Regions from separate parts of the Cellulosimicrobium sp. ES-005 genome, predicted to be linked through region 2. Evidence: predicted binding sites of a transcription regulator. Region 2 holds the regulator's gene; the other holds the start of a gene.

Region 1 (4,198 bases), 500 kb from region 2:
TGACCGACTCCGGCGCCTCCAGCAGTCCGGCGTAGTCGCCCGAGTGCACGACGCGTCCGCCGTGCTCGCCCGCGCCCGGGCCGATGTCGACGACCCAGTCCGCGGTGCGGATGGTGTCCTCGTCGTGCTCGACGACGATGAGCGTGTTCCCGAGGTCGCGCAGGCGCGTGAGCGTCTCGATGAGCCGGCGGTTGTCGCGCTGGTGCAGGCCGATGCTCGGCTCGTCGAGGACGTAGAGGACGCCCACCAGGCCCGAGCCGATCTGCGTCGCGAGCCGGATGCGCTGCGCCTCGCCGCCGGACAGCGTCGCGGCCGGTCGCTCGAGCGAGAGGTAGTCGAGGCCGACGTCGAGCAGGAACCCGAGGCGCGCGTCGATCTCCTTGAGGACCTCCGTCGCGATGGCGCGCTCGCGCGCGCCGAGCTCGAGCGAGCCGAGGAACGCCGCGGCCTCGCGCAGCGGGAGACGGCACACGTCCCAGATCGACTTGCCGCCGACCTTGACGGCGAGGACCTCGGGCTTGAGGCGCGCACCCCGGCACACCGGGCACGGGACCTCGCGCATGAAGGCCTCGTACTTCTCCTTGGACCAGTCCGACTCGGTCTCGGTGTGCCGGCGCTCGAGGAACGTGATGACGCCCTCGAACCCGGTCGAGTACTGCCGCTCGCGGCCCCAGCGGTTCTTATACCGGACGTGGACCTGGTGGTTCTGCCCGTGCAGGACCGCCTTCTTCGCGCGCTCGGGCAGCGCCCGCCACGGCGTGTCCATGGAGAACCCGAGGTCGTCCGCGAGCGCCGTGAGCACCCGCTCGAAGTACTCCGAGGAGATCTGCGCCCACGGCGCGACCGCGCCCTCGCTCAGCGACTTCTCGACGTCCGGCACCACGAGGTCGGGGTCGACCTCGAGGCGGAAGCCGATGCCCGTGCACTCGGGGCACGCGCCGTAGGGCGCGTTGAAGGAGAACGTGCGCGGCTCGATCTCGTCCAGCGCGAGCTCGTGGTCGTTGGGGCACGCGCGCTTCTCGGAGAAGCGGCGCTCGCGCGCCGGGTCGTCCGCGTCCGCGTCGACAAGCTCGACGACGACGAGCCCGCCCGCGAGCCCGAGCGCGGTCTCGACCGAGTCGGTGAGCCGGCGCTGCACGCCCTCGCGTGCCACGAGGCGGTCGACGACGACCTCGATGTCGTGCTTGAGCTTCTTCTCGAGCGCCGGGACGTCGGTGAGCGTGCGTACCTCGCCGTCGACGCGGGCGCGCGCGAAGCCCTTGGTCTGGAGCTCCTTGAAGAGCTCGGAGTACTCGCCCTTGCGCCCGCGCACCACCGGCGCGAGCACCTGGTACCGCGTGCCCTCCGGCAGCTCGAGGAGACGGTCCACGATCTGCTGCGGGGTCTGCGCGGTCACGCGCTCGCCGCACACGGGGCAGTGCTGCGTCCCGGCGCGCGAGAAGAGCAGGCGGAGGTAGTCGTAGACCTCGGTGATCGTGCCGACGGTCGAGCGCGGGTTGCGGTTCGTGGACTTCTGGTCGATCGACACCGCGGGCGACAGGCCCTCGATGAAGTCGACGTCGGGCTTGTCCATCTGCCCGAGGAACTGGCGCGCGTACGCCGACAGCGACTCGACGTAGCGGCGCTGCCCCTCCGCGAAGATGGTGTCGAACGCGAGCGAGGACTTGCCCGAGCCGGAGAGCCCCGTGAAGACGATGAGCTTGTCCCGCGGGAGGTCGAGGTCGACGTTGCGGAGGTTGTGCTCGCGGGCACCGGAGATGACGAGGCGATTGCTCACCGCAGCATCGTACGACCGACCACCCACATTCGCACAGGTGTTCGACGTCACCTTCGCGCGTCCTCCGACGGACGCTCACCGTGGCCCGCCCGCGCCCGGCGGGCGAGGCAGACTGACCGCATGACGTACACGGGACAGGTTGTGGTGGGCGGGCCCGCCGACGTGCGCCGTCTCGACGAGGTCGAGATCCGCAAGCTCGCCGTCGGGCCGCTCGCGAACGACGTCTACCTCCTCACGTGCCGGCGCACGGGCGCCCAGGTCCTGATCGACGCGGCCGACGCGCCCGACGACGTCCTCGCGCTCGTCCGCGAGGGGTCGCCGACCGCGCGCCTCGACGTCGTCGTCACGACGCACCGCCACCCGGACCACCTGCGCGCCCTCGCGTCGATCGTCGCCGTCACGGGGGCGACGACGGCCGTCGGTGGTCCCGACGCCGACGCCGTCGCGGAGGCCGCCGACGTGCACGTGGTGCGGCGCCTCCGCCACGGGGACCTCGTCCGCGCCGGGGACGTCGTGCTCGAGGTCGTCGCGCTGCGGGGCCACACGCCGGGGTCGGTCGCGCTCGCCTATCGCGAGCCCGCCGAGGTGCGCGCGCCGGAGGCCGTCGCGGGCCGGGTGCACCTGTTCACGGGCGACTCGCTGTTCCCGGGCGGGGTCGGGAGCACGGGGCACGACCCCGCGCGCTTCGAGCGGCTCCTCGCGGACGTCACGGAGCGCGTCTTCGACCGGTACGACGACGCGACGTGGGTCTACCCCGGCCACGGCGCGGACACGACCCTCGGCGCCGAGCGACCGCACCTCGACGAGTGGCGCGAGCGCGGCTGGTAGCGGAGGGCTGACCAGCCCGGGTCGCCACCGCGGTGACGACCGAGGCGCGGACCCCGACCGCGCGCCGTCGGGCGGGTCTGGTTCACTCACGGCATGCCGATCCACGCCGTCACCTACGTCTACGCCGACCGCGCCCCCGAGCTCGACGCCCTGCGTCCGGAGCACCGCGCCTTCCTGGGCGACCTCTACGCCCGGGGCACGCTCCTGGCGTCCGGCCCGCTGCCCGCGCACGAGGGAGCTCCCGCCGGGGCGCTGCTCGTCCTCGACGGAGAGACACCCGACGCCGTCGCCGCGGTCCTCGACGAGGACCCGTTCGGACGCGCCGGCCTCGTCGCCGAACGCACGGTGCGCCCGTGGGCCCCGGTCATCGGCGACTGGGCCGACCGCGCCTGACGAGGCACGGCCCGCCCGGAGCGATCCCGCCTGCGCGACGGCGAGCCGTCTTCGGGGTCGGTCTACCGAGCGCCGGCCCGGCCGGGCCCGCGGTCGGCGCGACCGAGCCGGTCGACCGCCTCCCAGGGGTACGGCGTCGCACGGCTCTCCCGCTGGAACGCGCGGTAGAAGTCCCCCACCACCGCCGCGACCGGGGCGTGTCGTACCAGCGTCGCGGCGACCCCCGCCGAGACGTCGGTCGGCGGGCTGCCCTGAGCCCAGGAGCGCACCAGCGCACGGCGCTCCTCGGGCCCGCACCCGAACAGGGCGACGGCCAGCCAGCTCACCAGGTGCGTGACGCCGTAGCAGTCGTCGTAGTCCTGGTGCGCGGCGACGAAGTCGACCTCCTCGGGCGAGAGGTCGAAACCCGAGGAGATGGCGAGGCCGAAGTCGGCGAAGTAGAGCCGCTCGCCGTCGGTCAGGACGTTCTCGAAGTGCGCGTCGAAGTGCAGCAGGCCACGTGACCTCATGAACGCGATCCCGTCGCGCAGCCCGTCCTCCACGAGCGCACAGGCCCGCTCGGCGGTCTCGCCGCCGGCCCCGACCTGGACGCCGAGCCAGTCGTGCAGCGTCTGCGGGACGTGTTCCAGGAACAGCACGATGCTCGCCGAGGAGTCCCGCAGGGCCTCGATCCGGCGGCGCACCGCCGTGCCGCCGCCCCAGTACTCGACGGCGCGATCGACGTCGGCCAGCTCGTCGGGCAGGGGCCGGCCCCCGTCGGGCAGCACTCGCCAGTGATGCATCAGGGGAAAGCCCTCGTGCTCCCCGGCGTTCACCCAGCCCGTCGTCATGACGTGCACGGCCAGCTCCCGCCAGGCACCGAAGCCCGGGGCGCCGATGGTGCCGACCCCGTAGTGGCAGAAGGTGGGGAGGTCGAACAGGTTCGCCGTGGAGCGGACGTTGTCCGCCCGGCGCTCGAGGTCGCTCAGGCGCACCCGCTTGACGAACACCGGAATGCCGTCGACGTCGAGCGACGACGTCTCGCCGCCGATGCCCGCACCGACCCGCGGGGCGGCGTCCACGAGCTCGCGGAGCCGGCGGTCGCTGTGCAGCGACAGCGCCGTGCTGACCGCCGCGTGCCGGGCCAGGCGGGCAGCGCGGGACCCGTCGGTCCGGGCCGGCACCGTCTCGCTCCGCGGCTCGTCGGGCACGCGCTATCGC
Region 2 (4,198 bases):
GTGGGTCGAGGAGCCCGACCCGCACGACCCCGCGGGCGCGTCCGTGCTCGACGTCGCGGGCGCCGCGGGGCTCGGCGTCGTCGCCTTCTCGCCGCTCGCCCAGGGGATGCTCACCGACCGGTACCTGCGCGGGGTTCCGGACGACTCGCGCGCGGCGCGCGGGGGGCCGCTCCGACCGGCGTTCCTCTCGGAGGCGAACCTCGACCACGTCCGCCGGCTCGACGACCTCGCCCGCGCCCACGGGCGCAGCCTCGCCACGACGGCGATCCTCTGGGCGATGCGGGACGAGCGCGTCACGTCCGTGCTGCTCGGCGCGAGCTCGACGCGGCAGCTCGACGAGAACCTCGCCGCGCTCGACGCGCCGGCGCTCTCCGCCGAGGAGCTCGCTGCCGTCGACGCGCTGCCCGCGGACACCGGCATCAACATCTGGGCGTCGCGGTCCAGCGACCTGTAGGCCCGCCGGACGCGCGCCGACGACGCGGGACCCCTGCCGGGGCCGCGACGTGCCCTCGCGCGTGCGGCCTCAGGCGTGCGGTGCGACCTCCCCGCGAACGTCCGCCCCCGGAGCGGTGCCGCTCGAGCCCTCCTCGGCCCGGGCCGCGGCCGTCTCGCGCTCCTCGCGCTCGACGCGCAGCGACGTGATCGCGCTCTCGAAGTCCTCGAGCGAGTCGAACGCCTGGTAGACGCTCGCGAAGCGCAGGTAGGCGACCTCGTCGAGCTCGCGCAGCGGCCCGAGGATCGCGAGCCCGATCTCGTACGCGTCGAGCTCGGCGCTGCCGCTCGCCCGGATGGTCTCCTCGACGCGCTGCGCGAGCACCGCGAGGTCGTCCTCGTTGACGGGTCGCCCCTGGCAGGCCTTGCGCACGCCGTTGACGATCTTCTCGCGCGAGAAGGGCTCCGTGACGCCGGAGCGCTTGACCACGGACAGGCTCGCGGTCTCGATCGTCGTGAAGCGGCGGTTGCACTCGGGGCACTGGCGGCGCCGACGGATCGACGCGCCGTCGTCCGAGGTGCGCGAGTCGACGACGCGGGAGTCCGCGTGGCGGCAGAACGGGCAGTGCATGGCGGGCTCCTCCGCGGGGTTCGCGCCGACAGGTCGGCGCGACGAACGTATGCCGTCGCGGCGGGACCGTGCAACACGCCTCCGACGCCGGCCGCTCGCGCCCGCCGCGTCGTCGGCGCGCAGACGGCCGCACCGGTGCTCGTGGACGGCAGAACGGGGGCGGTCGTGGTCGACCGCCCCCGTCGGGACGCCCCCGTCCCCATCTCGCGCGTGACTCGCCTCACGCGCGGCGACGTGCACAGGAGTCGCGGTGGACCGCGCGCTCCTCACCTCGTCCGCCCAGCCCCCCAGCCGGCGTTGTGAGGTGACACTAACTTAGGGCGACCTAAATGATGCCGCAACCCCTGCGCACCGCACGGGGCCCGGTTTCGCCCGTGTCCTGCGTCACAGCGCGCTCTCGCGTCCGCACCGAGGGCGCCCAGCCGGCCTCAGGCGGACGCCGGGAGGAGGATCTTCTGGCCGGCCTGGAGGCCCGAGGACGAGAGCCCGTTGAGCTCGGCGAGCCCGCTCACGACGTCGCGCAGGTCCTCTCCCGGCGCCGCCACCCCCTGCGCGAGCTCCCACAGCGTCTCCCCCGAGCTCACGACGTGCACCCGGACCTCCACGGGCTCGCCCGGGCCGCTCGCGACGGCGACGCCCACCCGCGCGGCCAGCAGCAGGACCACGGCGGCCAGGAGCACGAGGACCACGCGGCCCCGGCGCGTGAGCCGCAGCGGCCGCTCCTCCGCACGCCCCGTCGCCCCGCCCGCAGGGCCGAGAGGCCCGACCGTCGAGATCGCCATCGCATCCATGCCTGCTCCGTCCCGGCCCGCGGGCCCGATCGCCTTCCCCGGTCGATCGGACGCCGCGAGCCCTTCGCCTCCGCGCCGACCAGGTCGGTCGAACACGTGTACGTAGAACACCTGTACGAAGGTCTATCACGAACGACCGACAGAGTCGAGACATGCTCGAACAGGTGTTTGATTCGTGTCGCAACCTCCCCTAGCCTGGGGTCAGGTCGGTTCGCCGGACATGTCCGCTCGGACCCGGAGGGGCGACCGAGGTCCCGGAGCGCACGCCCCGGGGAGGGGAGGCCGCACGCCCGGGAGGCGTCGGCGGCCGCGACGGACGAAGGCGGAGCGACCATGGCGGGACGAGGCACGGACAGGGCACGGGGGCTCGCCGAGGTGCGGGAGCTCCCGGACGGGTCGGCGGGGGGTGACGGGCTCACGCCGCGCCAGCGCCTCGTGCTCGAGACCATCCGCGCGTGCGTCGAGCAGCGCGGCTACCCGCCGAGCATGCGGGAGATCGGCGAGGCCGTGGGCCTGACGAGCCCGTCGTCGGTGAAGCACCAGCTCACGACTCTCGAGCGCAAGGGCTTCCTGCGTCGCGACCCGAACCGCCCCCGCGCGATCGAGGTCGTCCAGCCGGACGACGCGCGCCGCGCCACCCCGCTCACGGCAGCGGGCTCCGCGCCCGAGCCCGCGTACGACGAGGCGCACCCGGCTCCGTCCTACGTCCCGGTCGTCGGCCGCATCGCCGCCGGCGGCCCGATCCTCGCAGAGCAGGTCGTCGAGGACGTCTTCCCGCTGCCTCGCCAGCTCGTCGGCGAGGGCGAGCTCTTCCTCCTGCGGGTGCAGGGCGACTCGATGGTCGACGCCGCGATCTGCGACGGCGACTGGGTCGTCGTCCGCCGCCAGCCCGTCGCGGAGAACGGCGAGATCGTCGCGGCGATGATCGACGGCGAGGCCACGGTGAAGTCCCTGCGCCGCGCGGACGGTCGCGTCTGGCTCATGCCGCACAACGCCGCGTACGACCCGATCCCTGGCGACGACGCCCAGGTCCTCGGCCGCGTCGTCTCCGTGCTGCGCAGCCTCTGAGCCGCACGGACCGTCCGTCGCCGCACCCTCCCGAGCGGTCCCTCGCGGGGCGGACGAGGCGGGCGCCGGCACGTCGCGGTCGGAAGCGCCGAGAGCCGGGTGGTCGTCGACCACCCGGCTCTCACACGCCGTTCCGGACCCGCCGGCGAACCGGTCGGTCAGAGACCGAAGCGCCGGGCGACGGCGTGCAGCGACTCGGCGGACGAGCGCAGCCCGGCGAGCTCCGCGTCGGACAGCGGGACCTCGACCCGCTCGGTGGCGCCACGCCGGTCGACGAGCGTCGGCAGCGAGAGGCACACGTCGTCGAGCCCGTACGCGCCGTCGAGCAGCGTCGAGACGGGCAGGATGCGGTGCTCGTCGTCGAGCACGGCCTCGATGATGCGCGTACCCGCGAGCCCCACGGCGTAGTTCGTCGCCCCCTTGCCCGCGATGATCCGGTAGGCCGACTGCACGACCTCGCGCGCGATGTCGTCGCGCACGTCCGCCGTGAGCGGACCGCGGCCGCCCAGGCCCGGCCACTCGAGGAGCGGGACGCCGCCGATGGTCGCCGAGCTCCACAGCGGGATCTCGCTGTCGCCGTGCTCGCCGGCGATGTACGCGTGGACGTTCTGCACCGCGACGCCGCAGTGCTGGGCCACGAGGAAGCGCAGCCGCGAGGAGTCGAGGACGGTCCCGCTGCCGAAGAGCTGCGAGGGCGGCAGCCCGGAGAACTTGAGCGCCGCGTAGGTGACGATGTCGACGGGGTTGGTCACCATGACGTAGACCGCGTCCGGGGCGACCTCCACGAGACCCGGCAGGATCGTCCGCATGAGGCCGATCGTGCCCTCGGCGAGGTCGAGCCGCGTCTGGCCCGGCTTCTGCTTCGCCCCGGCCGTCACGACGACCACGTCGGCCCCCGCGCACACCGCGACGTCGTCCGACCCCTCGACCCGGGCCATCGGCATGAACTGGATGCCGTGCTGGAGGTCCGCCACCTCCGCGTCGACCTTCGCCCGGTTCACGTCCAGGAGCGCCACGGTGCGCGCGGCCCCGCGCATGAGGGCCGCGTACGCCAGGGTCGACCCGACCGCACCCGCGCCGACGATCGCCAGCTTGGTCGTCCGCGCTCCCCCTCCCGGCCCACCCGTGCTCGCGTCGCCCGTGCCCTGCGGGGACGTGCTCGTCGTCATGTCGCCTCCGTGAAGTCGCTGGAATCGTGAAGACCGCGGAAAGGACTCAGCCTAGGGCGGCGAGGCGCCGGAGCGCACCGGTGGCGACGTCGCGGTCGGTCGTCTGC

Evidence for each region. The regulator LexA, encoded in region 2, represses DNA repair genes until DNA is damaged. The targets are predictions, from matches to a motif close to TCGAACANNTGTTCGA.
Region 1: the regulator LexA is predicted to act here: its motif matches at 1,807-1,822, upstream of uvrA (excinuclease ABC subunit UvrA).

What each region holds. Positions count from the first base shown of each region.
Region 1 covers NZ_CP159290.1:1,930,324-1,934,521, reverse strand. The annotation lists gene uvrA (excinuclease ABC subunit UvrA) at 1-1,777, opposite strand, end outside; gene ABRQ22_RS08390 (MBL fold metallo-hydrolase) at 1,898-2,605, shown strand; gene ABRQ22_RS08385 (YciI family protein) at 2,699-2,998, shown strand; gene ABRQ22_RS08380 (protein kinase family protein) at 3,061-4,188, opposite strand; gene ABRQ22_RS08375 (TerC family protein) at 4,192-4,198, opposite strand, start outside.
Region 2 covers NZ_CP159290.1:2,431,577-2,435,774, forward strand. The annotation lists gene ABRQ22_RS10660 (aldo/keto reductase) at 1-454, shown strand, start outside; gene nrdR (transcriptional regulator NrdR) at 524-1,063, opposite strand; gene ABRQ22_RS10670 (LysM peptidoglycan-binding domain-containing protein) at 1,492-1,854, opposite strand; gene lexA (transcriptional repressor LexA) at 2,188-2,922, shown strand; gene ABRQ22_RS10680 (L-lactate dehydrogenase) at 3,081-4,091, opposite strand; gene ABRQ22_RS10685 (ATP-dependent DNA helicase) at 4,138-4,198, opposite strand, start outside.